DNA from 3 places in the Desulfosoma sp. genome. Region 1 is predicted to be linked to each of the others. Evidence: riboswitches for the same ligand, from Rfam matches in the RefSeq annotation. Region 1 holds a riboswitch; each other region holds the start of a gene.

Region 1 (10,372 bases):
TCCTAGCGTATGAAGGCCGTCGGTGATCATAGTGTCTGCGACTTCGGCCAAGTAAGCGTGAAGATGTTGAAGAAACGCGGGGAAATCGGCCTGAGCTTTGGCAAGCTCGATATTCAGATCCTTGTCTAAATCCGCTTCCTTGACAGCCTCCAAAATCTGGCTGCGTAGAATCTCCAGTTTACTCGGATCTTCACGCTCGGCCTCGGCGTAGTCCCTGAGTAAATTGTCCAGCTTGGCCAAATCTTCATACAAGTCGGCATTGGTGAAAGCCGGAGGCAAATGGTCGACGATGCCGCAATAGCTGCGCCTTTTGGCCTGAGTTCCCTCACTGGGATCATTGATGATATAGGGGTAAATGTTGGGCAGATCCATAATAGCCAAATCTGGGTAACATTCTTGGGACAAACCGAGGGCTTTTCCAGGCAGCCATTCCAAAGAGCCGTGTTTGCCCACGTGAATGACCGCGTGCGCTTTAAAAACTTCCTTTATCCAGCGGTATTTCATTAAGTACAGGTGCGGCGGCGACAGGTGTGGGTCGTGAATGATGGCGGAGGTATTTTCGTAAAAACCCCGAGGCGGTTGCATGGTGATGAAAAAATTGCCGTTGATGGTGCCGGCAAAATGCAGCCGCCCATTGTGCACGAAGAGATCTCCAGGCACGGGTCCCCAATCGGCGGTCATTTTTTGGGAAACCTTTTTCGGCAGTGCCGCATGCCAGGCCTGGTAATGTTCAGGATCGGCATGGATTTGCGCACGCTCTGCCAGTTGATCCGGTCCTTGCCAACGCCGATCGTAGGTCATTCGGGCCAAAAGCTCTTCCGCCATGGCTTGGCCGCTCTCATAGGTTTTTTCCACCTGATAACCGCGTTCGACCAATCGGTCCAATAGGTGTTTGACACTGGCGAAACTGTCCAACCCGGCGGCGACACCAATGCGATCGTTGCGTGGCGGGTATTGATGAAAGATGATGGCCACTTTCTTTTCTCTATTGGGTGTGCGCCGCAATCGCGCCCAGTTCAAAGCCAAGGAAATCAACCTCTTCACTCGATCTGGAATAGGAACGAGCTTGGCCAATAAAGCTCCTGTGACGGGATCGTGTTCGTTTTCTTCACGGCTGGCGATGGGCACATTGATCAGAGCGCCGTCAAATTCCGGCTGGGCGGCGGAATAAGAAACCTCCATCGTGGAAAGACCCTGTGGGCTCTCGTGCCACCGAGCATAGGGGGTGTACATGGTGATGGCCTGAAGAAAAGGCACATTCAATCGAGGCAGAATATCGCGATAATCCTTTTGAGCCATGACCAGGGAAAACATCATTGGGTTCAGCAGCACATCGATGCGAGAACGGCGGCCATCCATGAAGTAGCGGGCCACAAGGTCATGCACGCTCATATTTTTCAGGGTTTTATTGGGATAGCGAACGTGAAAGAGGGCCAGAACATTGGCGCCTTGGTGTTCCGCTTCTCTAATGAGCGCGTCGATGTAAGTCAGGTCGCCATTCACCCAATAGGTCTGGTAAAACCAGATACCTAAAGTAGGCTTTCGAGGATCAATTTTCCTGGACACATATTCTTCCAAAGAAGGGATGTAGGGAAAGTCGGGATGATAAATGCCTTCTGATGGGATTTTCCGTGGAGGGAGGACCGACGATTCGGTTCCATTAATGACGTCGTGAATGAAATGAAGCAAGTGTAAAAAGTTTTCCACTCCTCCAAAAAGAATATAATTATTGATGGTGTTCCAGACGCCGTTTTCAAGCCCATCGGCATGTTCGTGCGCAAGGAGGACCGCTTCTTCATCCCCGCCCATAGGCTGAATGTGTAAATAAGGCCTAGTCAAGCCCTGAGCTCGGCGCTCTTGCATGGCCTCGAGAAGAGACGCCAACGCCGGGCACGAGTTTTTTCCTCCATGCAGGGTGATGAGAACCATGTGGGCTTTTAAAGCCTCTTGCACGAAGGCTTCAATGCGAGCGTTGTCAAAAAGTTGGCTTCGCGTGCGGGCTGTCACGGACACCAAGCCGCCTTGAGCTAGATAGCGCGTCACGGCACGGCTCAAACTGGGAATTTCCCCGGCGGTGGCGCTAAAATACACTATTTTCAAGGCACTCATTTCTCTCCTCCTTTCCCCCTTTGCGCCTTAGAGCCATCCGGAATGCCGTTTGGCTTCTCCCATAGTTCCCAAAGCGTTTGATACATGGTGCACACCAGCGACGCATGGTGGGCTGTGTTATAGATCAATCGACTGGGACATTCCCCGGGGCAAAACCGCCGAATGTGACACGTGGCACAATCGGCCCCCCGGGGCTGAGCAAGGCCGCAGAGGCGCCGCAAACGCGTGGTGTCGGGGTGCCACACGGTGCCGCAAGCCCAATCCTTTTCGCCGCATGTTTGGCCGCAGGGAAAGACGGATCCGTCTGGTCGCACGGCAAGACTTTCTCCTTTGGCTGCTGGGCAAAACACGGATGTGCTGGACGATGCCTTTGCCCGTCGGAGTCTGTCCAGTTCTCGAAGTCGCAAGGGTTGATGGCGATGCTGGTTTACAAAGAGGACGCTTCGATAAAACCTTTGCAGACCGACACGCAGGCTGTGGTGCTTAGGCGGCGCCACATGGCCTTGAAGGGCATGCCCTTTGACGGTGAGCAGATCCAGGGCGATTCCCTGGCACCACCGAAACGTCCCCACAAAAAGGGGCAACAAATCCAGGGTGCCTATAGAGGCTTCACTGACCACAGCCGTGATGCGAAAAGGAACTCCCGCCGCTTCTAAACGTCGGATTCCAGCGACCGTCTTCGCCGCACCGCCCCGAAGATTTTCTTGTATCGGCGGTGGGCCGTCCAAACTAATGCCCACTTGAATCGCATAGCGTCGAAAAAGATGGATTAACTCCGAAGTAAGTCGAGTCCCGTTGGTTTGAACGGCCAATGTGGCCGGAAGCCTTCTCCGCTGCAGCGCTTCAGCGGTATACGCAATCAAATCCGGCTCCAGCGTGGGCTCGCCGCCGCTGATCTGAACATGAAAAAAACGACCGGAGCGTGCGGCCAATGTCAGAGCCTGATCCACCACCTCGCGGCTCATGGCCTTGGGCGCCCCTTGGTTAGGGCGGTAACAGTAGGCGCACCGAAGGTTGCAGCCCTCGGTCAGCCAAAGGATGAGGTATCGAACCGTAGGAAACATCAAGCGCCTTTAGGCAAGTGTGCAGCCACCATCTCCTCACGCAGCTCCATGGACAAAAAAAAATCCTTGGACCTTGAAAAGGACCCAAGGATTGCACCCATTTTTCTTCATCCATTGGCATACGGGAAAAAGAGGTGCGTTTCCCCATGACAGCCATCACCCAGTCGCCGCCGAGGCGACAGCTTTCGACCACAGGCAGGTCTTCTGACTTCCGGATCCTTCTACTCCCTGCACCTTCCCGGCGTTTCGTGAAACACCAGTGGCTGTTTGATCAGGTTTCGTCCCCGGTTACAGCGGCGGGACCGCGCCGGATTTGCACCGGCTTCCCTTTTGGGCCCTTCAAGGCACCTGTGGTAGCCTCTTTATGCCCATTGGCCTCAACGGAGTCAAGCCGAAATGACTCTCCCACAAAAGCCTCTCAGTGTTTGCAATCCTATGCGCTGGGCAAAAATGCCTGCGATGGAACAGGGTGACTTAGGTGGTCCGACTGGGTTGACAACCTGCGACCGGATTGTGTACATTAACATTAAAGGCATTTCAAAACCACCTCGTGGACGCTCATTGTGGTCGCGAAGGCCACAGCGCGAAGGGCATCTTCGTGCAGTGGCCTTTTTCATTTTTTTTTCGAAGGGTACGAGAGGGAGGCGTCTCATGATGGGGCTGACAAAAGGTTTTGTTTTGGCGGTCATGATCCTGGCTGGCGGTTTTCTGGGCTTAGGTGCCTCACGCCTCTGGGCTCTTGAAGAACCTAGTTGGAACGTACTTGAGGAGGTCGTTGTCACGGCAACGCGGACAGAAAAAGCGACCGCTGAGGTTCCAGCGTCGGCTTCGGTCGTCACGGCTCAGGAGATCGAAGCAAAGGGATCCAAAACCTTCGACCAAACCCTGAGTCATTTACCTGGAGTTTATGTGCGACGGGGCAAGGGTTTGATGGATACCCTTTCTTCCATCAGTCTGCGCGGCATTCCTGACCCAAAGCGAACTCTGGTGCTTGTGGACGGTATTGCCCTCAACAATCCGTACACCGGCAACGTGAAATTCGGCGGATTTTACCCGGAAGAATTGGAACGCGTCGAAGTGGTTCGAGGTCCTTTTTCCAGTTTGTATGGCGGGTATGCCATGGGCGGCGTGGTCAATTTCATAACTAGGATGCCCGAGAAGCGGGAAATATGGGTGAAAGCAGGCTATGGAAACGGTTTTCAAGGGGGAGAGGCCATGGAAGACCTTTCCAGGCTGTACCTATCATACGGCGATAAGCTGTGGGACAAATTCAGCTTCATCCTCAGTTACGGTAGGCAGGACACCAACGGCTATCCGACGGATCTTAATCTCACGTCCAAAGCCCCGCCTGCGTCGGTGTCCGGTTGGAAGGAAACCACAGACAGGTACGACAAGAAAGCCTACCTGGTGGGCGATAAAGGAGACAATACATGGTGGGATGACGGTTTTACGGCCAAAGCGGCTTACTTTTTGACACCGAAAACACAATTGGGCATGACATTCATGTACAACCGGTATGAATACGACTACGATGATCCTCATACCTTCCTTCGCGATGAGTCAGGAAATCCTGTCTGGTCCTATAAGGGTTTATCTGAATCCGGGTTTCTTCCTGGAGGCGGGGGGCGTGCTCAAGGACTCTATAGCGTCGACTTTGAGACCCAAGACTTCATGGATCTGAAGATCACGGGTAAAGTAGCGTACTTGAAGGTGTATGAAGACTGGTACGTGACGACCATTTCAGGAGCCACACGCTTTGGCGGTCCTGGATACGTCAGCAATACGCCTCAGGAATCACTCACCCAAGAACTTCAGCTCACCGTTCCCCTTAATTCCATCGCGGGCGGCTCCTTTTGGGGTCGTCATACTGTAACCTTGGGCGAGACCTTCAAGACCGGAAAGTCCAACACCAAAGAAAAAAACCTGACGGATTGGCGTGACGAAGATTCCACCACAAATCTTCGCTACCAATCCGAAGGAAAAGATCGTTTCTGGGGTTTGTATGTTCAAGATGAGATATCCATTCTCGAGAACGTGACCGCCTATCTGGGCCTCCGCCAGGATTGGTGGAAAACCTTTGACGGTTTCGTGGTCGACTACGACACCAATAAATGGACTCCAAAGCCGGGTTACCCCAAAGCCTATCGTGAACGCTCCCATTCGTCCCTAAGTCCAAAAGCCGCCCTCGTCTATAAACCGACAGACGGCACGACCCTTCGCACTTCCGTGGGCAAAGCCTTTCGACCGCCCACACCCTACGAGCTTTACCGCACATGGACCTCCTCATCGGGTGTCACCTACGCGGGAAACCCCTCATTAAAGCCGGAAACAACGGTTTCCTGGGATTTGTCCATTGAACAGAGACTCTGGAAAAACGCCAAAGGCTCTGTCACCTATTTTGAGAACTACATGAAAGATTTCATCTACCGACAGACGGTGAGCTCGACCTACCAAGAACTTGCCAATGTCGGTAAAGCCGAATCTCGTGGAGTCGAAGCGGGGCTTGAACAGCGTCTTTTTGAATGGCTCACGTTCTTTGGCAACGTGACCTATACGGATTCTGAGGTGACCCAGAACAAAGCCAAACCGGCAACCGAAGGCAAGCGCCTCACCCAAATGCCGCTCTGGATGACCAATTTGGGAGCTCGCGTCGCTAAAGGTCCTTTGACTTTCTCCATTGAAGAGCATTATGTAGGAAAACGTTACAATGATGATACCAATGCCGATCGCAAAGACAACGTGTACGGCTCCTACGATCCCTACTGGATCACCAATGTGGCCGTTTCATACCAGGTGAAACCTTGGGCCAAAGTGTCCCTGTTGGTGGACAACCTCTTTGATGAAGACTATTACAGCTATTACAAGGCGCCAGGCCGTTCGTGGTTCGCAGAGTTGTCTGTAAAATTTTAGTGATTTTTTCGGAAAGGTTTTCTGTGCTTTGGGCGTGTCGAAGTCAAAACATTTTTCTCGTCTTGTGGGCCGCAGCCTGGCTGTTGAGCCCCGGCATAGGGCACGGGCAGCAGAGTTTTTTAACGTATACAGATAAATTCCAGCGAACAGTGAAAATCCACGTTCCTGTCTCCCGAGCTGTCTTGACCGTTACGTACGAGCTCATTCCGGTTTTGAGGCTCTGGGACCGGATTGTCGGTGTGTCTCGTTGGGCGGAGCAAGAATGCGAAGTCTACCGCGCCCTCGTGGAAAACCATCCGGAATGGCGGCGCCCGCACGTGGGGACGGCCGCCGACATGAATGTGGAAACCATGTTGGCGCTACGCCCCGATCTCGTCGTGACCTGGGCCACGCAAATCAAGGGCATTGATTTTCTCGAGAAAAAGGGCATTCCCATCATTGCCGTTTATCCGGACAGCCTCGAGGAACTTTTCGAAATGATTCGCCTTCACGGTAGGCTTTTCGGTGTCGAGCAAAGGGCTGCTGAGGTTCTCTCGGGGATGGAGCGTTTGTTGCGTCGGGTGCGGGAGCGGACGGACCGCATTCCGCCCGGCGCCAGGCGTAAAGTCGTCTATGTGTATGGAAATCCCACGACGGTCGTGGGCGGCCTGGGCCTTATGAACGAGGTCATCGCCTTGATAGGGGCTGATAACCCTGCGTCGTCCCTAAAACAAAGGACCGTCGATGTGCCTCTCGAACGTATCCTTGGCTGGAAACCCGATGTGGTTTTTATTTGGGGTCATGCCAGATATGGAGAGGAGGAGATTCTCGGCAGTCCCTTATGGCAGCATGTGGAGGCGGTGCGTCAAAACCGCGTCTACAAGCTTCCCAAATGGTCGGCCTGGTCTCCTCGGTTAGCGCTTGCCGCCCTTTGGATGGCCCAAAAAACCTATCCCGAGATGTTCGCCGACCTGGATCTGGACGCAGAGATCGACGCCTTCCATCAAAATTACTATGGCATTTCCTATAGGTCCTTGGGAGATCTTAATTTGAACCATCGTTTAAGCCCTGCTGAGCGGTGACGAGAAAATTTGCGGCCTCTGGCTCTTGAATCATCACCGTCGTCTCACGGCGCGCCCCGCGTGACGGCTTCTCATGAACAAAGGGTGCACGAAAATGCCTTTTGTTGGAGCGGCGCAAGCCGCGATTTATTGTTGCGCCGTGCTGTACGGGCCCTATGAATCAAGACCAAAATTCGTGTTGCCGGCCCGGCCCGGTTTGGGGTCACTATGGTGCTGTGCTCTTCCTCGCCGAGCCGAACAGCCGTGGAAACCCATTCTTGGACAGGCTTTATGGAAGGGTTTTCACGCCGGGCCGCCCGAAGAGGCACGCGCAATTCCAATGGCTGTCGTTTCTAGCCTTTGGTACCCGTAATGCCCCGCTGAACTTCTGAGCTGCTTTCCATAATGTCCATGAAAGGACGGCGGCGAAGCCGGTGAGGAAGGACGAGTTCGGCGGCTATATCCACATCCTGACGTTCCACCGACGTTCGGCCCTCATAAGCCGCATTGGTCTTGGCAGCTTTTAGCATGATGATGTCTGCCCGATGCCCGTCAACCCCCACTTCTAGACAATAGGACGCAATGTGGAACAGGATCGAGCGGTCCACAGTGACTTGAGGGTAAAGGGTCCGGGCGGTTTCGATGCGTTCCACAAGCTTTTGGGAAGCCTCTGCCCAAAGAGCGGTGAATCCATCCGGGTTTATATCAAAAGCCGCACGCCGCTCCATAATTTCCACGCGGCGTTCCACGTCGCGAAGTCCTTCCACATGGACGCACAGTCCGAAACGATCCAGGAGTTGGGGCCGAAGTTCGCCTTCTTCCGGATTCATGGTTCCAATAAGGGTGAATTGTGCAGGGTGAGAAAAGCTGACGCCTTCACGTTCGATGGTGTTGACGCCCATGGCGGCCGAATCCAGAAGGACGTCCACCACGTGATCGTCGAGAAGGTTGACTTCGTCAACGTAGAGAATGTTGCGGTGTGCCGCGGCGAGGAGGCCTGGTTCCACGCGTTTTTCGCCTTTCTTCAAAGCCTGCTCCAAATCCAGGGTTCCCACCACGCGATCTTCCGTGGCCCCTACGGGTAGTTCCACAACGCGGATTTCCCGCTGCACCGTAGGGACGGGCTCACCTGCCATCACCCGGCGGCTGCAATCCAGGCGTGGGCATTCGGGACACACCCCTTGAGGATCTCCTTGAGGGAGCTGAAAGGGACATTCGTCCACGACCTCGATTTTGGGCAGAATGTGTGCGAGCGCTCGCACAGCAGTGGATTTGCCGGTGCCTTTTTCCCCTCGGATGAGCACTCCGGACAAGGTCGGGTTGATGATATTGAGCACCAGGGCCAGTTTCATGCGTTCTTGGCCCACAATGGCCACAAAAGGGAACAACTTGGCTGAGCTCATTCCATGACCTCCTTGACAATGCGCACGAGTGTATCGGCTTTGAGATCTTCAATGCGAAAGTAAGCGGCGTTCATGACGGCGGCGAGTTTTTTTGCCAATCCGAATTGAACGATGCCCATCTTTTCCGTGTCGACGACAATGGGGTGAATGCGTCCGTCGTTAGCCAATCGTTCAGCGATAAGAAGGGCTTCTTCCACGGGTTTACGGTTTCCTAGAGGCACGTTCGCCTTGCCGTCGGTGACGAGAATGAGCAAGGGTTTAGCCGTCGGATCCCGCAGCAACACGTTTCGTGTCAACTCATAAGATTTCACAAGAGCGGCCGACAGAGGTGTGCGACCGCCGACGGGCAGGTCTCGCAAAAGCCTTGCCCCTAACTCCACCGAAGAAGTGGGCGGCAGTTTCAGTTCAGCCTCGTTTTTGCGAAAGGTGATTAACGCCACGCGATCCCTTTTCTGATAAGCGTCCACGAGCAAGGACATGAGAGCCCCTTTGGTGGCCGCCATTCTTCCGTGAGCTCCCATGGATCCGCTGGCGTCCACCACAAACACGAGGACATTGCCGATGCGTTTTTCCCGCACTTTCTGCCGAACGTCCTCCGGAGATAAATAAACCGCCAGAGGTGATGAGTCGCATAATTCAGTCCGACGTTTCACCTGATGCGGCGCGGCCGCGCGCAAGGTCGCGTCCAGGGCCACGTCCCGCCCGTCTCCTTGCTGGGTACTCTTGACATACCGCCCTTGTTTTTGTCCCGTGCGCGTTCGACTGCGACGCCCTGAGCCTCGGCGAAAGAGGCGATCCTTCGGGGCCGTAAGGGGTCTTACTCTAAAGGTGTCCCCAATTTCGAAAATGCGTTCCACAATGTTTGCAGACATCTCATTTTCATTGGGCGTCGTGGGCGTTTCTTGGGATTCCGTTTCCTGTGGTTCCTCAGCAGGGCCCTCAGGGCGTTGAGCGGAACTTTCCCTGGAATCCTCGGGAGGCTGGGGCTTCTGGTTTTCTTGCTCCTTTGGATTGCTGGGTTCGGACGACTTCTCGTCTTCTTCAGAATCCTTGGGCGGTTGAGGCGGTGGTGGCGGGGGAGGCGGCATCGCTTCTCTGCGACGGTGGAGAAAAACCATCGAAGCCACATCGCGAATGTCTTCCGCCGTCACCACAAGTCTTTTGGCAAGGGCTGCCGAAGCCTTGGCGGCCTGTTCCAGGACCAAGTCGGCCCTATGCCCCGCCACGTTCTGTTCTGAGGCCAGCTGGGCAATAAAGGAACGCAAGTGCTGAGGCAACCGCACCTTTGGAAGCAGTTCGCGGGCAGCGAGAACGCTCCATGCCAAGGCATGGTTTTCCTTTTCAAAGTCCGCGGAAAAACCTTCGGGATCCGTATCAAAGCACTCGCGCCGCACCATGAGTTCCACACGGCTTTCCAGACTTTGTTCGGCGGTGATTTCCACGCACAGTCCGAACCGATCCAGAAGTTGAGGTCGCAATTCACCCTCTTCAGGGTTCATGGTGCCGACGAGCATAAAGCGCGCAGGATGGGCAAAGGATATCCCCTCACGCTCGACACGATTCCAACCTGAAGCCGTGGCATCGAGAATAAGATCGGCGATGTAGTCGTCCAAAAGATTGATTTCGTCCACATAAAGAATGCCACGATGCGCCTTGGCCAGCACGCCGGGATGGAATTGACGCCTGCCGGTTTTGATGGCGTCCTCAAAATCTATGCCCCCCACAACACAATCTTCGGTGGCGTTGAGCGGCAAAGTCACGATGGAGATGCGACGACGCGCCACAGGCACAGGGGGCGTGAGACCTCGGCATCTTTCACACCATTCCTCTGGTCGTTCAGGGTCAC
Region 2 (10,372 bases), on a different contig from region 1:
AACCTTTCGATCCCCGGAGACCAACACGGCTTTGAGGCGCTTTCGGCCCATGGCGGCTCCACATCCCAAACGGCCGAAATGGCGATACGTGTCCACGTTGATAGCGCCAAAAGCCACAAGATTTTCGCCGGCCGGACCGATGCGCACAATGCTTCGATGGCCTCCCTCGCCTCGATGGATTTTTCGCACCCATTTCCCCGTGGCCAGAGTGTCCATTCCCCACAGGTAATGAGCGTCCCAGAGACGGATTTCTCGGGACCCGATGGTCAAAAGGGTCGGTGTGGCCGCCACGCCTGTGATCACCAGGGCATCAAAGCCGGAAAAACGTAGAGCCAGAGCCAATCTCCCTCCGGCATGGCTCTCCGCATACTGATTGTGATAAGGCGATTTAAAACCCAGCACCACCTTGCTCATGAGGGGCAAATAACCGGTCAAGGGACCGATGGCAAAAACCAGGGGTTGTTCGGGGGCATCCCAAGGGGCTTTGAGGTCGCCGTAGGCTTCAAAAAGCGCCGCGGCGAGTCCGCTTCCACCCAAGTGTTCATGGACGCTGCCAAACTCCGTGGGCTTTGAGAGGCCCGTGGTCAGATTGACCAGTAGGACGCGAAAGGAAGATGTCATGAAGGATCCTTATATAATGAGTGCAACAGGCCAATCCGTGGCGTGCTTTGCGAGATTGCCGCTTTTTTCTCTCACCTTTTTTGAAGCGCGTTGCCGATGAGCGAGCGCTTCTCGGCTGAACCCGGCACATCGGCCATTTCCAGGCATGCGTGCGGACAAAACGTGGTGCAGCGGCCGCAATGAATGCACACGATGGGTTCCAAGCTTTCGGGATCCACCCAAACCGCCTGCACCGGGCAGGCTTTGGCGCACGCGCCGCAGCGGATACACAAACCCCGTTGGACCTTTACGCCGCCTCCAGCTCTCTGAGAAAAAGCTTCGGTGGGGCACGCGGCCACGCACGGCGCTGGATCGCACGCCAGACACACCTGCGCGTCAAAACCCGTGCTGAGCCCTCCGGAACTGCGAATGCGAATTCCGGAATGCCGCCACGACAAACACCGGTGCACCAGGCGTGCACAGGCCAGAGCGCAGGAATAGCACCCGATGCAACGCTCCATGCGGGATGCTCGCAAGACCTTCATGACCCATTCCCCTTAGCGTTGAAAAAGCCGCCGAATAGCTTCGCGCTGCTCGGGAGACAGCTCGTTCCACCGTTGAAGGTCGAACTCCACACGGCGCCGTTCTTCCAGCGGAATTTGTTGCCACTGCTGCCAGCGCTGTCGGTACAATTGCTGTTGCTGGGGCGGAAGGCTTCGGTATTCTTCCAGGCGCCGCCGCAACACGTCCTTTTCCTGCGGTGGCAAAGACTGCCATTCCCGGTACTGAGGTGCAGCCTTGGACGGCCCTGAAAACGGAGAAAAAGGGTTTACGCTCTTTTCTCGGTCATCCGGACGTTTAGCATAGAACTTCAAAGCAGATGGAGAAAAGGGGCCAGGGGTAAGATTTTCTAGGAAAAATGCGAGAGTCTTAGATGTCGTGCCCCAGGCCGCATGCGTTGAACTCAGGACCAAGACGCACAGCACAAGAAAAAGCCACCTGCTCCGGCGAACCCCGTGCCATGAAGACGAAGAGCCGTTCCCCCGCAGAGTCTTGAATGCCTTTTTGAGGATGCCTGTTCTTGGTGCTCGTCCGGGACCGCATGTTCCAACGGAGGGATCGCGTCCTCCAAGGCCACACCTATGCGGACGCGCAGGAGCGCGTCCCTTCGATGCCACAGGTTCGCCTGCCGATTCGCCTCGAGGAGATCGGCTCATGCCGGTCCGAGCGTCACCGGAGGGCCCGAAGGCTGTCCCATCACAAGCATGGACGAGAAAATCCTTGTTACAAACACGAAAACTCTCACACAGCATTCTCGAACACTCTCCTCAGGAGCTCGTGTGAGAGCACCTTTAGTGGGAGCGGCGCAAGCTGCGACGCCTCATCGTGCCGTGCGGCGCTCCTACTGTAGTAAAAAGACTCACAATAATGAAACGAAAACGGCCCCGAAAAGCCATTCCGGCAAAGGCTCCTCAATGGGTGAGCGGCCTTAGGCATAGGCTTCTTTTTCCAGCTGCGAGGAAACGGGTGCCGGCGCGTTATCGAGGATTTCCGCCGAGGGAACCTCTTGGTCTTGTTGATCGATGACAGTGACGAGTTTTCGAACGGTATCCAATTCTTTGAGGAACTCGAGGTTTTCCATCACCTCCTGGTCTTGATCCGCCACCACGGTCGGTCCCGACGCCGTGTCGGTATCCGCCATTCTTGAAGGCAGGCCTATCCACGTAAGGCCGCCGACCATCACGACCGCGCTCAAAATAAGCCCTGTAGCCCATGCGGGCTTAAATGCAAAACTGTGCCATAAGGACGGGGCTTTGAACGAGGCGAAGGTTCGGCCGTCATTGTTTAAAGCCCAACGCACTCGGGCTCTCATGCGCAGGGCTTCCGATTCCGGCATGGGTTCCGGTGTGCCGGCGGCTTTAACCCGCTGCATCAACTGTTTAAGGCGACGGCGTTCCGTCGTGCAGGCGTCGCACTGGGCGGCATGAGCACTCCATCGGGAACATTGTTCCTCAGGCAATTCATCAAACACATCAAGGATGAGCGTCTCTTCAAAGTTCTTACAGCCCCTCATGGTGTCGCCCCCCGTGTGTCCTCACCGTAGCCCATGGCCGTCAGCCGATCGCGGATGGTGCGCGTAGCGCGAAACAGATGGGTTTTGACCGTCCCCAAGGCCATGCCCGTCATCTCGGCGATTTCCGCAATGGTCATTTCCTCAAAAACCTTTAACACAAAGACGGTGCGTTGCTTTTCGGAAAGTCCTTCCATGGCTTTGCGCACGTTCCGTTTGAATTCCTTCGTGGAAAGGTCTTCCAGAGGATTTTTAGGCCCTGGACCCTCTGCACCGCCCGGAAGATCAAAGGGCATCTCTTGATTTTCTTGGTTTTCAAGAAGGCGCCACGGAAGGATGAACTGAAGGCGCCTTCTTTTTCTCTTCAAAGCCAGCAGGCTCGCGTTGATGGCAATACGGCGAATCCACGTTCCCAGCGAAGATCGACCTTCAAACTGACCGATCTTTCGAAAAACCTGAATCAGGGCTTCTTGGGTCACGTCCATGGCTTCATCGCGATCGAACCCGCACAGAGGGTAGGCCACGGCGAACACCATGTATTGGTAAGTGGCGATGATCGCATCCATAGCCTCCGCATCTCCCGCCTGGGCTCGAAGGACCAGTTGGATCTCATCCCCTTCGGCCGAGCCGTCACCCTTGTTCGAACGTTCCTTGTCCACTGCTCGAGCGGTCAAAGGCTCATCCGCAGGCAGGTGCAAAGAGTGGGTCACAGAAAAGCCTTCCGTGCGGGGATCATCACGCGGGTGTGAACCGCCTGACCGTGCTGGTTACCAGCGGTCGCCCGTTTCAAAAATCAGGGACCATCCTCCATCCCCGACGTAACCTCCCACATAAGGGCCGCGTGACGCCGGGTAGTATCCGCACACAGGATAGCACGGTTGGTAATAATGGTACACATCTACACGCCGTGGCGGCGGCGGCGCGTACCGATAGAGCTTGTACGGGTAGTAGTGGTGAACCACGGTCTTTTGAGGCGGGCATGGGGCCGGAACATAGATGTAGCTTTTGGCGTATTTCGGCTTGTGCGCTTCAGCTTTGGGCACAACACCCACCGCCACGAACACCCCAACCAGTAAGACCATCATCCAAACTTTGCTTTTCTTCGTCATGGTCGCTCTCCCTCAAGAAGAATCTTTTGCCCCTGCGATGACACCCTTTCTGATGACGCTTCCTTTCAAAGGGTTTACGTTAAACGCGGGACCTCTCCACAACACGCCCACAGACTTGCCCTGAGGCGAAAACTGTGCCAAGGTAGCACGGAAGTCCCTGAAAAGAAGACCTGAAACATGCTCTTGTCCAGAACTTTAGGCCGAAGCAAAAGGACACGTCGATGATGCACGTGCTGGTGGTCGGTGCCGGAGCCATGGGTTGTCTTTTGGGAGCGCGCTTCGCCATGGCAGGAGCGCGCGTTCTCTTGCTGGACGTCGATGTGGAGCACGTGGAGGCTATACGACGCCGTGGGTTGCATCTTTACGAGCTCAATGGAGAAGAAAAACGCGTGTGCATGGACGCTTCCTTTACGCCTGTCCCGTTCAAAGGCGGTGCGGATCTGGTTCTAATCATGGTCAAAAGCTATGCTACAGGGCAGGCGCTGCAGTTGGTGCACCCCGACTCCATCACGACGCATACCCTTGTCCTCACGCTGCAAAACGGCTTGGGAAATGCTGAGACACTGGCTGGGCTTGTGGGGCCGGAAAGGGTCCTTGTGGGGGTCACAGCGCAAGGAGCCACCAAGGAGGGGCCAGGGGTGGTGCGCCACGGCGGGATCGGTCCCACCTCTTTCGGCAGCTTCATTGGAACTCAACCGCCTGGAACTCAAATACTTTTGGACCTCTTTGCCGCATCCGGTCTGGAAGCCACCTATCGGGAAGATATTTACCAGCTCTTGTGGCAGAAACTGTGTGTCAATGTGGGTATCAATGCCATCACGGCTTTATGCCGGCTGGCCAACGGGGAGATTCCCCGCATGCCGCCGGCACGTCGCTTGTGCGAGGCCGCGGTACTCGAAGCGCTCATGGTGGCGCGAGCGGAAGGAGTGAGCCTTTCTGATGACGTTCTGGACCACGTGTTGGCCGTGGCGCAGGCTACGGCCGATAATCGTTCGTCTATGCGCCAAGACGTGGAAGCGCACAGACCTACGGAAATCGACGCCATCAACGGAGCCGTCGTGCGCTGTGCGCAGAAACACGGCTTGACCGCTCCTGTCAACTGGACCCTCACCCAACTGGTCAAAATCAAGGAGTCCACCTATGGCCACAGAACAGAAGCGTGATGAGCAATCTATGAAACCTGCACCCCGAGTCACTGTTCCAGCGGTCATGGGGGCCAAAGGCCGGCGCAAGCTGACCATGCTCACCGCCTATGACTACTGCACGGCTCGGTGGGTGGATCGCGCGGGGGTGGACATGATCCTTGTGGGTGATTCTTTGGCCATGGTCATGCTGGGCCATGAGGACACGCTTTCGGTGACCATGGAGGAGATGCTGCACCATACGCGCGCGGTGGCTCGTGGTACGCAGCGAGCCTTGGTCATCGGAGACATGCCTTTCCTGTCATACCAGGTCAGTGTTGCCCAGGCTGTGGAAAACGCCGGGCGTTTTCTCAAAGAAGGGCGGGCTCAGGCTGTCAAGCTGGAAGGCGGGGCCTCGGTGTTGCAGCAGGTGCGCGCCATTGTGGAAGCAGGTATTCCGGTTCAGGGACATCTGGGCTTGACCCCACAGAGCATCGCGAAACTGGGCGGTTTCAAGGTGCAAGGAAAAGACCAGGAAGCGGTTAACAAACTTTTGGAGGACGCTCTGGCCCTCTCTGAAGCCGGCTGTTTCAGCCTGGTTCTGGAAGCCATTCCGGCATCCGTGGCCCAGCGCATCACGGAAGCAGTGCCCATTCCCACCATCGGGATCGGGGCCGGACGGGCCTGTGACGGCCAAGTTTTGGTGATTCACGATCTGGTGGGCCTTTTCGATCGGTTCGTTCCGCGTTTTGTGAAACAATACGACGCCCTGGGCCAGAGGATCATGGAGGCGGTCATCCGATACCGTGACGAGGTGGAAAAAGGGGTTTTTCCCGGCCCTGAGCACACTTTTGGTGCTATCCCGTCGTGATGGGTGTGACAGCAGAATTTCTTGCTGAATCCGCGGGCTTCTCGACAAAAAAACAAAGGCGGCCATGAGGCCGCCATCGCCCAGTGGAGAGAACGAGCTTCCAAGGCCTCGAAAACCCTTGTGCAGGGCATTATATTGCCTAAGCGGCACGAGGTGCCTATGGAATTGCGGCTGACTGCAGCATGCGCGCCCAATGACATGCCCTTCGGCATTCGGTGCGTCACCTTGAAGACCACCACAACCTGGTGACACCACAGCGCCTCCCTGATAAAGGGCTTTGAACGTGTAATGCTACGGTTTTGGCTGAGGGCTTTGGGGGGATGTCGTAGAATGCCTTGTCAGTTCTTGTCTCCGGATCGAGGTATTGCTTGTTCTTACTTTCAGTGGAGGGTCCCTTGGAAGGCTGTTCGAAAACACTTTCAGTGGGAGCGTTGTAAGCCGCGATGGCTGATCGCGCCTTGCAATGCTCCTACAACTTCAAGCCGAAAGGACGCGGCCAAGCCATTGTGAGACACGCTCCTGGGCGAGCGCGAACGTGCGGACCACCGGTTCCTTCAAATCCAATCGGATGAGCGAACCTCCGGCAATGAAAGGAAGGGCTCTTGGGTGTCCGGCAATGAGGAAACCTCGTTCGAATAGTCCGTTCGTTGAGCCACGCAGGGCGGCGCCAAGGCCACGAGAGAGACGTTGCTGGATATCCTCCTTCGAGCGCACCGTGGTTAAGGAGGTTCTGGTGGTTTTCCGCACTTGACACGCAGCGGGCTTCTTGATAACGAAACTCCGTCCAGGTGCTTTTCGGCTTAAAAGGGAATCCCGTGAAAATCGGGAGCGGGCCCGCCGCTGTGATCGGGAACGAAGGCTGCATTGAAGCCACTGCCTCGCGACTTAGGGTGGGAAGGCGCAGCTTGTAGGATGATCCGAGAGTCAGAAGACCTGCCTGGGCGACGCGCGCGTCCGTGCCCTCGGGCCAGCGGGGCATGACGGCCAAGAGTCCGCTCGGATGAAAAAGGGAGATCCCGGGTTTCTCAGAGACCCGGGTTTTTTTATGCCGCACCATGGGGTCGCGGGCCCCCTCATGGAAACCGACCAAAGCCTGGAAGGCTGTTCGAATCCGCCTCGAAGCGCCACGCGCACCGGCTGCGCTTTTGATCTGCTCTTTTCGGGGTGTTGGACGCCTTCCCAAACCGCGGAGGGGTGAATTCATGACTCCAAGACGTATGCACCACTTGGCAGGATCCCATTGGAGGATGTTCTGCATTCAAGCGGCAAATTTGTCCGGCCCGTTATCTGTGCAGACTAAAGAGCCCGTTTGGGGAGGAAGAAAGCCATCGTGGAGCGAGGTGTTTGGGGCGGTCGCCTTATTCGTGTGCTGGGTTCTAGCCATTCCCGGGCTGGCGGCGGAACAGCCCCTGTGGAGGGCGCACGATGTGGTGGTGACGGCGACTCGAACGGCCGTGCCGCAACAAAGTCTAGGGATTTCTTCCGTCGTCCTCACGGAAGAAGACATTCGCGCGCGCCGGGCTTCCGATGTAGCGGAGCTTCTACGCGATGTGGCCGGATTTCAGCCCGTTCGATATGGGTCTCGGGGATCGCAGACGGTGGTCTTTCCTCGAGGCGGTGAGCCCAACTATACCCTTGTGCTCATCGACGGAGTCAAGGTGAACCTGGGCGGCGGCGATTTTTATTGGGAAAACCTGACCACGGACAATATCGAGCGCATAGAAATCGTTCGTGGGCCGCAAAGCGCCCTTTATGGCTCCGATGCCATTGGCGGCGTCATTCAGATTTTCACCAAGTCAGGCTATGGCCCGGCCTCGGTGGAGCTTTCCACGGCCCATGGTCTTCGATCGGATCGCGGACGTTACATGGGGGAACATAGCGTGCGAGTCTCGGGCGGTACCGACCGTTTCGGGTATTCAGCCGCCTACGGCCGAATCGACGATGGTGGAATACTGCGCATCAATAACGATTATTGGAACAATACCGCCAGCACACGTTTGGACTTCTTTCCCAAGGACAATTGGGAGCTGTCCTTCACGGGCCGACTCACTGATGCCAGGTATGAATATCCTACAGAAAGTTCCGGCGACAGGTACAGTCCTTTGGATCCGGATCAAACCCAAAGGGAGCAGGACGCTGTCATAGGTGTTTCTGCCAAGGTGCAGAGCACGGCGTGGTGGGAAAATGTCGTGAGTGTGGGCTATCATAATAATCGGCGCCGCAATTTGGACCCCTACAACGAGGCGACCGATTATGCCGATTCTTTCGGACGGTATAATGAGGCACGTGCCACCTTGGACTATCACGCCAATCTGACCTGGCAGCCCGCAGCGCGTTTTACCTCGGTTTTGACTGTAGGATATGAACGGGATGAGGAAAGCTACAGGCAAGAGACCTTTTATTTCGATGCCACGAAACTGAGTGCGGATCGCTCCAATAATGCCGTCTATGTTCAGGATCAGGTGACGCTTTTTGAACGCCTGCACGTGGTGGGCGGCTTTCGTGTAGAAGACAACAGCGCCTACGGCACCGAGGTGACGCCTCGAGGAGCGGCAGCTTTGGAGATCAAGGAGACGGGGACGACGCTGCGGATGGCGGCGGCCAAAGGCATCAAGGAACCCACGTTTTATGAAAACTTCGCCAATGATTCCTGGACGTTGGGAAACCCTGACTTGGACCCCGAAAAGGCCACATCTTGGGAGGTGGGGGTTTCGCAGCGCCTGGGAGGGCGGCTGCAGGCCTTCGCCACCTATTTCGAAAATCATTACAAGGACCTCATTGCCTACGTGCCCACACCTTTTCCCGCACCCCCGGAAAGGACGCCGAACTTTTTCAACATTCAAGCGGCGAAAACCCGTGGTGTGGAATGGGGACTGGAAAGTCGCGCTTGGGATAACCTCATGGCCGGGGTCAGTATGACCTTTCTGGACACGGAAGTCACAGACGACGGAGGGATAGATTCCATTGCCTTTCAGGAAGGCAAAAAGCTTTTGCGACGTCCTCAAGTGGGCGCTTCCGGGTGGGTGGACTACCGCTGGAAAAACCTACGGTGCCGCTTCCTCGGCCATTACGTGGGAAGTCGGGATGATGCAGACTACAGGGATTGGATGGCACCCAGGCGGGTCACTTTGGACGACTATTTCATCCTGGATGCCATTCTTTCCTACGCAGTGACGGCGCACGCCCCCTTGAAAGACCTCGAGATTTTCCTCAAGGGAACAAATATTTTGGATACCGACTATGAGCAGGTTTTCGGATATTCCACGCCGGGTGCGGCGTTTATGCTGGGAGCGTCGATGAAATTTTAGAAGCCCCATGAGGCGGGGCTGTTACTGGAGCCTGTTCGCAACAACACCTTCAGTAGGAGCGCCGCAAGTTGCGGTTCCTTCTCGCGCCTTGCGGCGCTCCTCCAGCCTCACGCCGAAATGAAGTGGCCGAACCATGGTCGAACAGGCTCTTGGCAGGCAATTCATTTTCGGACGGGCATGAAGCACCGGAGGGCAAACGGTTACAAGAATCCTTGAGTCGTCGCCTTCGCAGAGACTGCATTTTATGGGTAATGGATGCATCAAGGGGATATTGAGGGGAATTCTTTGGGCCGTGGTTGTAGCGGCTTCTTCAGCACAGGCTCGCGAGGTGGTGGATCTTGTGGGCCGAAGGCTCCGTGTTCCCGATGTTCCCCAAAGGGTGGTGACTTTGGCGCCGAGTCTGACGGAGATGGTTTTTGCCTTAGGATCCGGCCATCGAGTGGTCGGAGTGAGTCAGTACAGCAATTATCCTGCCGAGGTGCAGGCTCTCACGAAAGTCGGGTCTTACGTGCACCCGGATGTGGAAAAAATTGTGGCTTTGAAGCCCGATCTGGTTCTTGCCATCAAGGACGGAAATCCCAGGGAAGTGGTGGAAAAGCTGGAACAAGTCGGCATTCCTGTCTACGCCGTGAACCCTAAGACGCTCCGCCAAGTGATGGAAACCCTTCTCGCCCTTGGGAATGTGCTGCACGCTCAAGAAAGAGCTGAGGCTCTGGTGGCTGACATGGCGCGGCGACTTCAGTCTGTAGACGATGCCATAAAGAATGTCACTTACAGACCGGGGGTTTTTTTTCAAATCGGTGTGTCCCCCATTGTTTCCGTGGGAACGGAGACCTTTGCCCACGAGCTCATTGTTCGAGCGGGGGGACGAAACGTGGCCGAAGGTCCCGATCCGTACCCACGGTTCACTTTGGAACAGGTCATGACACTTAGACCGGACACAATCATTGTCTCATCCATGGAACGCGCGCAGATCTTTGACCAGGTTCGGGAACAGTGGCTTCGGTGGTCGGGGATTCCGGCAGCTGCCGAGCACCGCGTTTATTTGGTGCCGTCCGATCTCTTCGACCGACCTGGTCCTCGATTGGTGGACGGCTTGGAGCTGTTGGTGAGGATGCTGCATCCGGAACTCTCCAATGGTCGTCGATAAAGAGCTTCATGTGGCCAATGACATGCACCGACCGATCACGATGGCCCGCATTCTTGCGGTGACCCTCAGCTGTGTAGCAGGGCTAGCCGTAGCCGTGATTTTTGGTATGGCCGTAGGATCTTCGGGTACGGATTTCGGCGCG
Region 3 (10,372 bases), on a different contig from region 1:
GCCGTGCACACTTCTGCCGGGTCGGTGGAAAACATTTATGCGGTCTATAAAAGACCCGGTGTGCATCTGGCCGTCGTGCAGTCGGACGTTCTGGCCCTCCTGGCCAAAGTGCGCACGCATTCGACACTGCGGCGCATGGCGCAAAAGATCAAATTGGTCGCCCCCCTTTACAACGCCGAGGTGCACCTGCTGGGTCAGCATTTTTTGCGGGACTTGGGAGATCTTGAAGGGAAACGGGTCGCCGTCGACCGCGAAGACAGCGGCACCTATCTTACGGCCCGGCTGCTTCTGGAAATTTCCCAGGTCAAGCCTGCGGAAATCCTGCCCATGGGGCCCGAAGAGGCTTTGGACCGTTTGCGCTCGGGCACGGTGGACGCCGTGTTCTATGCGGCGGGCGCTCCAGTGCCGCTTTTTCAAGAAAAGGTGCGGCCTGAAGACCACCTACGGCTTATTCCCGTCACTGACAAATACGCCAAAGGGTTTTACCCTCAGACCGTCATTCCCGCAGGCACTTACCTGTGGCAGCATGAAAACGTTGCGACCATTTCCGTGAGAGCGGTCTTGGTAACCTATGATTACCGAATGGGATGGTGCGACGAAGTGGCCCGGTTCGCTCAAGCGCTGGAACAAAACCTGGAATGGCTGAAAAAAAATGGACATCCCAAATGGAAGGAGCTGGATCTTGACGGAAAAGTCGCCGGCTGGGAGCCGTCCTCTTGTGTGCGGAAAGCATCGAGCCTTCGAGGGCTGGTCCCCGACGCAACGACAGAGGAAGTAAACCCCGTTGTGGAAACCCTTCGGCAACTGTTTCCATCCAACTCAGATTAACACCGCCCTATGTCACTGTGGGCGCGGACCACTATCGAGCTGTTTTCGACTTCGTCTCCATCCCTCAAGATCCTTCGGGGGCCTATTGGAAACACGTTGATATCTCAAGATCCCTCGGACGCCTATTGGAAACTGTCTCGCTTGCAGGGGCTGCCCGTGCGCCTTGACAGCGTGGGCGGTGGGGATGAAAGCTGCTTCAATGACAGTGCTTGGGATTCGACCACTATCCAGCAGGTGGTTCAATGCATGCAAAACTGTGGAACAACCTCCGAATGCCTCTTGGCGTGCCTTCCCGAGGACTTGGAGCTCACGTGTCATCTAGCGGTCGCTTTTCTCAATGAATCGACGGAAACCTTGGAATTTAAGCTTCCACCCACTGTATTCCCACACACTGTCTTGCCGCACACCTTTCGGCGCCCTTTGGGGGGGGGAGTGTCTACACGCCGGCGGCCATTACCGGGGTTCAGTGTCTTTACGAAATCGCCGAATTGACTTATGGAGAGACATTGAGTGGCAAGGCTCAGGGCAAACTGCAGGACATGATTTGGGACTGTTCGGAAACGGGAACGCTCTCCGAGGAACAGGGCGCTTACCCCCAAGGGCTTCCCTAGCTGAAGAAGAATCTTTGAGAGGCCGGCTACAGCCTTCAAGCCATGGGAGCTCACGGAGCCCTCAAAACTGTGGGGTTTTCTTTTATGTATTTGGATTTTTATAAGTTTCGAGCGGAACCGTTTCACATCACGCCGGATCCGGATTTTCTGTATCTGAGTCCGAGCCACAAGGAAGCGCTGGCGGCCATTATTTATGGTGTGCAGCAGCGCAAGGGCTTCATCACCATCACAGGGGAGGTGGGCCTGGGCAAAACGACCATCGTGCGCAGCTATCTGGAACGCTATGATCCCAAGAGCACGAAAACGGTCTTGGTGTTCAATGCCAACGTGTCCTTTGAAGGACTTCTCCGCGTCATGTATCGGGAACTGGGGCTCACGCCCCCGGACCTGGATCCTTATGAAATGGTTCAGGAACTGCACACCCTGCTCATCCAGGAGTATCAAAACGGGGTGAATGTGGTGCTCATCATCGATGAAGCCCAAAACATGCCCGTGGAAACTCTGGAAAACCTGCGCATGCTGTCCAATCTGGAAAGCACCAAGGACAAGCTTCTCCAGATCATTCTCATCGGCCAGCCGGAGCTGGAAAACCTCCTGAACCAGCACCGGCTGCGTCAGCTCAAACAACGGATCGCCATTCGCACCAAGCTCAGGCCGCTCACCCCCGACGAAAGCCTGGACTACATTCGTCACAGGCTGTCGCTCGTCCAGACGCAACCCCAGGAGATCTTCACCCGCAAAGCCTTGCATCGCATCGTTCGAGAATCCCAAGGTATTCCCCGCAAGATCAACATCATTTGCGACAACGCTCTGATTACAGGCTTCGGTTATGGTCACAAAACCATTTCGGCCAAAATCATTCAAGAGGTGGTCGACGACCTGGCCGGACGATTTTCTTTAGCATCCAAGAAAAAAAGATACCTTCTTGTGGCGGGGCTCTGCGTCGCACTGCTGATTCCGGCTCTGCTGTGGCGTCAGCACGTCCCGCGCACCGCTTGGGTCTGGGCCAAGGAAAACATCCAACGTCTTCACGCTCTGTGGGTTTCCGTGACAACGACGTCGCCGCCCTCGCAAGAGGTGTCACAGGCGCCGTTCCGGCCCACTTCCGAACGCCAGGCAGGAAAATCCGACGAGAGCGTGCGAGCGAACCAACCGCGTGTCGTGAAACCCTTGCCTCCCTTGGACGCACAGCCTGCGGATAAAAAAGCTGCCGAGCCCCAGGCCCGGCGGCTTCCAAGGCTACCGTCCGGTAAAGAATCGCAGCAGCCCGACGCAGCGCCCATGCTGCGTGAGCGGTCGGCACCATCACGGCCGGCGGCCATGGAAGGCATCTCCTTTGGGGATCATCGAAAGGCCTCTCCGTCCGCCTCGACCAGGACACCAGCCCTTGTGGAAAGGCTCGTTCCCGAATCCCCTGAGAGTTTTTGGCCTGCATTTTCCCCGAGCATCTTCGGCTTTTGGTATCCCGAAACGTTCAGGCTCTCAAACCTGGGCGCCAAGGATCCGTCGCGGGCGGCCGCCGGGCAGGCGCCTTTACAGAAAAACCTTCTCCGCTCCCCACCGCCTCAGGCTTCCAAAGGCCGCCGTTCACCAACTCCGGATGTTCCCCAGCCCGATCCCGGCCGCATCATCGACTGGATTCTCAACAAGCGCAGCAAAAACCCGTGATCCAATCAACGTCTCGAAAGCGTATGACGGCTGCTTGTGGGTTCATTGCTTCTGCTTTCCTCGGGACCAATGCGGTCCAAGCGCACCTTTCACCGCCAAAGCAGCGTGTATGAAGCGCGCCGTCTACTTTTGGCTGCGCGGCCCGTCCCCACGCGCCGATCCGATGCGACGTTACCTTGGCAAGCGCTCCACGTCTTGAGAGGCCCCCATGAGGCTCCGCCACCTGATGACGCCCTGCAGCGCTTGGGCAAACGAGTGGGAACGCTTCCTTACCCCTAAGGCTGGAGCCTCTCACGTCCCCATTTCCCAAGAACCTCGAGAGGCCGTCAAAATACCGTATGAGGGTTTTTGCTTCTGTATTGCGGGTTGACGCGCCTCATGATCCACGGCACGACCTCTCGGCCACTCGCACGGGTGCGGACCAGCAGAAGCCTGTCCCTCCGAATGACCCTCACGGCGAAACTGCGATCCCCAGCGAGAAGGCCCTTCCGGCAAAAAAGGAGGACAGACCCTTCCCATCGGAGGGAGGCGCTCCTGCGCGTTCGCAAAACCTGTGCCCCATTCAAGTCATCACCTCGATGACGTTCGCGCTCCTGCGCGTCCGTAAAACGTGCGGACCGCGAGGGAGCAGTCCCTCCATTGAAAGATCCGGGCCCCTCCGGGCGCCAGAATAGCCGCTCTCGGATAGACTCCCATCAACGGGAGGTCCCACATTTCTCCCAGGACCATGGATAAGCCAGCTCCGTCAAAAAACGAGCTCTTATCGAAGCGACCGGGATCCCATGACGGCACGCTTGCCGCTAAGCGGTCACGGGTGCTAAACAGGTGCCTTAAGCACGGAGCGTTACGGATCGACCCGGAAGAAGCGCTTATGACATCCGGGCTGCCGTCCTGCCAACCCAAGGCACAACCGGAGGTTTACCGCCTTTGAAAAAAGATGCCCAGACTTTGCCACCCACGGCGTCGGCGGAAACCCGAGGGCCCGCCAAGCGGTTGCGCAGGCGGCGTCCTGAACGTTACGTGTGCGCCGTGTGTGGGGAGGAACTGCCTTTTTGCTGGACGTGCCCGTGCGGTTTTATGATCTGCAGCGACTGCATGGAAGAAAACTTTTGGGGCATGACCTGCAACGGCATCACCTGGACATGCCCGGACTGCGGCGCCATTCGTGGTTTCGGCAATCAGTGACAGCGAGGAGCGAGGCATTTATGGCGACACAACGCGTAGTCATTGTCGGAGCGGTGGCTTTGGGACCGAAAGCCGCCTGCCGCATCAAGCGGCTTCGTCCGGATTTTGATGTGGTCATGGTGGATCAAGATCAGTACATCTCCTACGGAGGATGCGGCATTCCCTATTACGTTTCCGGGGATGTGAGCGATCTGTCGGCGCTCATGAGCACCAGCTTTCATATGCTGCGGACACCCGAATTTTTTGAAAAAGCCAAAGGAGTGCGTGTGATGACGCGAACCCGGGCCGAGGCCGTGGATCGCGAACGCAAGACCGTTCGCGTGCGTCACCTGGAAACACAGACGGAACAAGAGCTTCCCTACGACTACCTTGTGCTGGCGACAGGCAGTGTGCCCAACGTCATCCCCGTTCCCGGAATGGACCATCCCGCGGTTGAGCGGGTCAGCAATCTCCATGATGCCGCCGCTATCAAGGACAAGCTTTCCAATGGCGCCGTGGGTCGAGCGGTGATCATCGGTGCGGGCGCCATCGGCTGTGAAATGGCTGAAGCCATGGCCGACATGTGGGGTGTGGAAACGTCCCTGGTGGAAATCGCGCCCCACGTGCTTCCCGGCGTTTTGGACCCCGTCCTGGCCCGAATGGTGGCCGCACACCTGCGAGAACGCGGTGTGGCCGTGTACACCGAAGAAATAGTTCGAGAAATCCGCTCCGGTGGAAACGGTGCCTCGGTGACCGTATGCACCGACAAGAGGGACCTGGAGGCGGATCTGGTCATCACCGCCGTTGGAGTAAGGCCCAATGGGCGGCTGGCCCAACAGGCCGGACTGCTGGTCTCGCCTCGAGGGGCCATTGTGGTCAATCGGCGCCTGCAGACGTCGGATCCATGGATCTACGCCGGGGGGGACTGCATTGAAGTGACGCACCTCATCACGGGAAAGCCTTTCCATTTTCCTCAAGGCTCTTTGGCCAACCGGCAAGGGCGCATCATCGGCACCAACATTGCCGGAGGACATGCCACATTTGAAGGATCCGTCGGCTCCTTTGCCGTCAAGATCTTTGATGTGGCTGTGGCCGCCGCAGGGCTGACGCGAAAGGCGGCTTCTGCGGAAGGCTTTGACGCCGTGCAAGCCCTGGTGATCCAAGCCGACCGAGCCCACTTTTATCCCACTCAGGACCTTATGACCCTGGCCCTGGTCGTGGACCGCAAAACCCGCAGGCTGCTCGGCATTCAAGGGGTCAGCCGAAACGGAGACGCTCTCGTGGGCCGCATCAACGCCGTGGCCGCCCTGCTGGCGCGCCGAGGCACCCTGGAAGACCTGTCCAACCTGGAAGTGGCCTATACGCCGCCCTTTGCCGCGGCCATGGACATTGTCAACGCCCTTGGAAACACCGCGGAAAACATTTTGGACGGCCACAACGTGACCGCCGACCCCGACGACTTTGAACAGTGCTTCCTGCTCGAAGCCCAAGAGGATGCGCTCTGTTTGGATGTGCGCGGTCCTCGCAATGCCGCCCCCTTCGTTAAGGCCTACGGCGACCGATGGATTAATGTGCCTCAGGAAACCCTGGCCCAAAGCCTGGAAGCCATCCCTAAGGACAAGCGCTTGTTTGTGGTGTGTAACTCCGGCGTGCGATCTTATGAAGCCTTGCTGCAGCTTCGAGCCGCTGGCGTGAAAAACGCCGTGAATGTTCAGGGCGGTGTGGCGGCTCTCAAAAAGGCGGGCATCATCCGGTTGGACAAGGAAGAAGCAACCTAGGAGGCGCTTCGAAACGCCGCGTGAAGATTTTTGTGTCCACATCGAGCATGCGCGCGCCCACATTTTCGAAGGGACGCGCTCCTGCGCGTCCGCCAGCTCACACACCCCAAAGAAAAGGCCCCTCTAAGGAAATTGAAGGGGCACGCTCCCTCAACCGAAGGGACGCCCGCCTGCGCGTCCGGAAAATGTGCGGACCGCGAGGACACGGTCCCTCCGCGCTGAAGGATGGGCGGTGCCCGGGCATTGGAGCACACCCTCGCGGCTGTCCGCAGAATATGTGGAGCGGCACGAGCCGATCCCTTCGCAAGAGCCCTCCCGCAAGCAGGGCGGCGGGCCACGTTGATCGAGAAACCCGGTCCCTCCGCAAGAGAGCCCCTCTGGCATTGAAGGGAACGACCTCCAGGTCGTCCGGGCAATGTGCGCACCGATAAAAGCCGCTCCCTTCGAGGGGAATCGGGTGAAAGAATCGCGGCCACGCTTCTGTTGACCCGGCCGCGGTATTGCGGTATGGAAAGCTGACGCCTTATCAAGGGTCGCCGTTCTTTGACACGGCAATGGGAATCAGGTACTCCAACGCGGGTTTAAAAGGGAAGACGGTGCGATTCCGTCGCGGTCCCGCCGCTGTGAACGGGGACGAAGGCCGATGAACCCACTGTTCCATGGGCATGGGACGGGAAGGGCGGCCTGTAGGAAGATCCGTGAGCCAGAAGACCTGCCTGCATTCCGTCACGAAAGAGACCCCGATGGCAAAGGGCTCTTCGACGCTCCAAGACTTCGAGGAAAAGGTCTTTGAGTGATCCTTGGGATGAAGAAAAAGGGTGCAATCCTTGGAACGGTGACGTTTCAAGGATTTTTTTTGTTCACCGTGGAGTAGCGCATGAAAACACAGGAACGTGCCTTCGACGGCGCAGCCACACCGCTTGTTTCGGCGGGAAAGACCATCGAAGAACAGAGTTTTTGCATCATCGACGCGGAAATGGGTCCCCACGACTTTCCTCCGGACCAGTGGTCCATTGTGCGCCGTGTCATTCACACAACGGGCGATTTAGAATTCGCTCGGCTCATTCGCATTCATCCGCTGGCTGTCAAGGCGGGTTGCGCGGCCTTGCGCCAAGGCGCCGCCATTGTTGTGGACACGCGCATGGTCCAGGTAGGCCTATCTCCCACGCGGCTGCAATGGTTCGGCAATGCCGTGGTAGTGCCGGCGTCCCAAGCCGGCGTGCGCGAGACGGCGGAAAAAGAGGGGCTGACGCGATCCGCGGCCGCCTTTCGCCGTTTGGGCACGACCCTGAACGGAATCATCGTCGCCGTGGGTAATGCGCCGACGGCACTTTTGGAAACCCTCAGAATCATGCATGACGAACGGATTCGGCCGGCGCTCGTGGTGGGAGTGCCCGTAGGTTTTGTCCAAGCCGACACCGCCAAGGAAGCCCTGTGGCAGTTTCAGGCCGTGCCATCCATCACGGTGCTGGGCCGAAAAGGCGGCAGCCCCGTGGCTGTGGCTGTTCTGCACGCGCTGCTGGAATTGGCCTATGGCCTGGGGCCTGCATGACCCCACATTACGGCATAGGAAAGGAACAGGTGCATGCTGGGTACGCTCTACGGCATCGGTGTGGGTCCCGGAGATCCGGACTTGCTGACCCTGAAAGCGGTGAAGGTTCTCGGCCGTGTGGGCCATGTGTTCGCCGCCTCTTCATCCTCCAACGATTACAGCCTGGCTTTGGACATCGTCCGGCGCCATCTGCCCAAGGGGATTCCCGTCCACTCGCTGGACTTCCCCATGACCTTTGACAAAAACCGCCTGGAAAGCGCCTGGCGGGCCAATTGCGATACCGTGGCGGCTCGGCTCGAGAGCGGTGTGGACGTGGCTTTTGTCACCCTGGGCGATCCCATGACCTTCAGCACCTTCATTTATCTTTGGCGAACGATTCGACAGCGGCTTTCCGAGGTGCCCGTGGAAATTGTTCCGGGCATCACCTCCTACCAGGCAGCCGCCGCCTGTGCCGGGGTCGTCTTGGCGGAAGCCGAAGAAACTTTGACGGTCATTTCGGGGGCCAAGGGCGGCCGGCGTCTTTCCCAGGTTCTTCCCTTTTCCGACAGTGTGGTGTTGATGAAAGCGTACAAGCATTTTCCGGAGATTCTGGACCAGATTCGGCGATCAGGCCTTCAGGATTCCGTCTGTTTTGTGAGCCGCTGCGGCCTGGAAGGCCAGGTGGTGGAAAAGGATTTCGCTGCTCTTGAAAACCTCAAACCCCATTACCTTTCACTGCTCATTGTCAAAAAGGGCGGTGGTTCCACGTAAGGCATCGAGGACAGCCTGTGGATTTTGTGGAAGCCCCTGACGCAGCACACCCTTTCCCCCCCGAAAATTCGGCGAAGACGCCGCCGGCCCGATCCAGGCCTTCGGGGCCAGGAGAGCGCTCGCGTCTCTTTTGGATTTTGGCCGTCCTTTCCGTTCTGGCTCTGGCCGTCTATTGCCTCACCTTGGGACCCTATGCCATCGATTCCGGCACCCTCTGGCACCTCCTCGCTTCGATCTTTTCCACAACATCCGCACCGGCGGCACAGGATGCCGTCACGGCCCACTACATCGTTTTTCATTTGCGCTTGGCGCGCATCGTTTTGGCTTTGGTGGTGGGCGCCGCCCTAGCCCTCTCGGGCACCGTCTATCAAGGCATTTTGCTGAACCCTTTGGCGGATCCCTTCACATTGGGCGTTTCCACCGGGGCGGCTTTCGGAGCGTCTCTGACCATTCTCGGCGGATGGGCGTCGTGGAAGCTGGCGGGCATGAGCCTGCTGCCCGCCGCCGCTTTTGCCGGCGCCGTGGGGGCTCTGAGCCTCGCCATGGTTCTGGGGCGTCTGCAAGGCCGAATGCATCCCACGACGCTGGTGCTGGCGGGGATTATCGTGTCCACGTTTCTTTCAGCCGGCATCAGTCTTTTGAAAAGCCTTCACGAGGAATCCCTTTCCGCCATTGTGTTTTGGATCATGGGGAGTCTCTCGGGGCGAAGCTGGCGCCATGTGCTGGCGGTGCTTCCCTACATGGGGGCAGGTTCCTGGGTTGTTTTCGCTTATGCTCGAGAAATGGATCTTCTGGCTCTCGGGGACACGGCGGCGTATCACAGCGGTGTGGACACGCAGAAGGTGCGTCGGCGCGTGCTGGGCGCGGCGTCCCTTGTGGCGGCTGCCGCCGTGGCCGTGAGCGGCGTGGTGGGATTCATCGGATTGGTGGTCCCGCATGTGGCTCGCCTGTGCCTGGGACCGTCCCACCGTCGGCTTCTTCCCGCGTCCATGATTCTCGGAGCCGTTCTGACGCTGGTTTCCGATACGCTGGCGCGAACCGTTCTTTCCGACGGTCGAGAAATCCCGCTGGGCGTGGTCACAGCCCTTTTGGGCGCTCCTTTTTTCGCCTACCTGCTTGTGCACAAGAAAAGGTCCGTCGTGCTGTGATTCAGGTCGAACACCTTCACTGCGGGTATCCAGGCCGAAAGGTTCTCACGGAGGTGAATCTCACCATAAAAATGGGGGAGTTTGTGGGGATTTTGGGACCCAACGGATCCGGAAAAACCACGCTCGTCCTGGCCCTCACCGGCGTGTTGCCCATCAGATCGGGAATTGTTCATTTGAACGGAAAGGACGTGGCCGCGATACCACACCGCGAAAGGGCCCGCCTTGTGGCCGTGGTGCCTCAGGATCTTCAAGTGGCCTATCCCTTTACGTGCCGCGAGGTGGTGGCCATGGGACGATACCCTCATCAACGGGGCGGCGGCCGGGAAACCGCTGAAGACGCCGAGCGTATTGAGCAGGCCATGGTCTGGACCGACACGTTGGATCTTGCCGATCGCCCCATCACGGAACTCAGTGGCGGCGAACGCCAGCGGGTTTTCGTGGCCAAGGCGCTGGCCCAGGACACGCCGGTTCTGGTGCTGGATGAGGCCGTTTCCGCCATGGATGTGCACCGAAAGCTGCACATTTTTCATCTGCTCAAAGCCTTGCAGGAAAAGGAGCGGCGCACCGTGGTCTTTGTCCTGCACGACATCAACACCGCCGCCGTCTTTTGTCAGCGACTGGTCTTTTTGCAACGCGGCCGCATTGTGGCCGACGGCCCGACGTGCGACGTGCTGCAGCCCGAAATTCTGGAAAAGGTCTACGAAACTTCGGCTTTTGTGTACTCGGTGCCGGGGCGGAACGGGGTGCGGCAGGTTTTTTTTGCGCGCAGCTCTGCGGCCGGTGAGCCGCACGAGCCATGAAGTCCGCGCAATCATGAACACAAAGGAGAACGTCGAAGGAGGGTGCCGTATGGCCGATCAAGTTCGAAGGCGG

Evidence for each region. Region 1 has a riboswitch for cobalamin ahead of ACUVSA_RS10310 (radical SAM protein). Riboswitches for the same ligand answer to the same signal wherever they lie in the genome.
Region 2: another riboswitch for cobalamin. It lies ahead of ACUVSA_RS01290 (TonB-dependent receptor plug domain-containing protein); the one in region 1 lies ahead of ACUVSA_RS10310 (radical SAM protein).
Region 3: another riboswitch for cobalamin. It lies ahead of ACUVSA_RS12460 (precorrin-8X methylmutase); the one in region 1 lies ahead of ACUVSA_RS10310 (radical SAM protein).

What each region holds. Positions count from the first base shown of each region.
Region 1 covers NZ_JBRAHS010000014.1:23,089-33,460, forward strand. Annotated here, with positions in the region: gene cobN (cobaltochelatase subunit CobN) at 1-2,109, opposite strand, end outside; gene ACUVSA_RS10310 (radical SAM protein) at 2,106-3,173, opposite strand; cobalamin riboswitch at 3,351-3,540, opposite strand; gene ACUVSA_RS10315 (TonB-dependent receptor) at 3,825-6,083, shown strand; gene ACUVSA_RS10320 (ABC transporter substrate-binding protein) at 6,053-7,144, shown strand; gene ACUVSA_RS10325 (ATP-binding protein) at 7,477-8,526, opposite strand; gene ACUVSA_RS10330 (putative cobaltochelatase) at 8,523-10,372, opposite strand, start outside.
Region 2 covers NZ_JBRAHS010000001.1:274,421-284,792, reverse strand. Annotated here, with positions in the region: gene ACUVSA_RS01330 (aldehyde ferredoxin oxidoreductase N-terminal domain-containing protein) at 1-621, opposite strand, end outside; gene ACUVSA_RS01325 (4Fe-4S binding protein) at 693-1,145, opposite strand; gene ACUVSA_RS01320 (DUF3106 domain-containing protein) at 1,158-1,475, opposite strand; gene ACUVSA_RS01315 (anti-sigma factor family protein) at 2,090-2,674, opposite strand; gene ACUVSA_RS01310 (RNA polymerase sigma factor) at 2,671-3,381, opposite strand; gene ACUVSA_RS01305 (hypothetical protein) at 3,439-3,780, opposite strand; gene ACUVSA_RS01300 (ketopantoate reductase family protein) at 4,002-4,943, shown strand; gene panB (3-methyl-2-oxobutanoate hydroxymethyltransferase) at 4,921-5,772, shown strand; cobalamin riboswitch at 6,542-6,727, shown strand; gene ACUVSA_RS01290 (TonB-dependent receptor plug domain-containing protein) at 7,113-9,080, shown strand; gene ACUVSA_RS01285 (ABC transporter substrate-binding protein) at 9,373-10,230, shown strand; gene ACUVSA_RS01280 (FecCD family ABC transporter permease) at 10,253-10,372, shown strand, end outside.
Region 3 covers NZ_JBRAHS010000020.1:28,384-38,755, forward strand. Annotated here, with positions in the region: gene ACUVSA_RS12440 (TAXI family TRAP transporter solute-binding subunit) at 1-828, shown strand, start outside; gene ACUVSA_RS12445 (AAA family ATPase) at 1,482-3,107, shown strand; gene ACUVSA_RS12450 (hypothetical protein) at 4,035-4,292, shown strand; gene ACUVSA_RS12455 (FAD-dependent oxidoreductase) at 4,313-6,049, shown strand; cobalamin riboswitch at 6,596-6,783, shown strand; gene ACUVSA_RS12460 (precorrin-8X methylmutase) at 6,927-7,601, shown strand; gene cobI (precorrin-2 C(20)-methyltransferase) at 7,635-8,351, shown strand; gene ACUVSA_RS12470 (FecCD family ABC transporter permease) at 8,369-9,499, shown strand; gene ACUVSA_RS12475 (ABC transporter ATP-binding protein) at 9,496-10,299, shown strand; gene ACUVSA_RS12480 (ABC transporter substrate-binding protein) at 10,349-10,372, shown strand, end outside.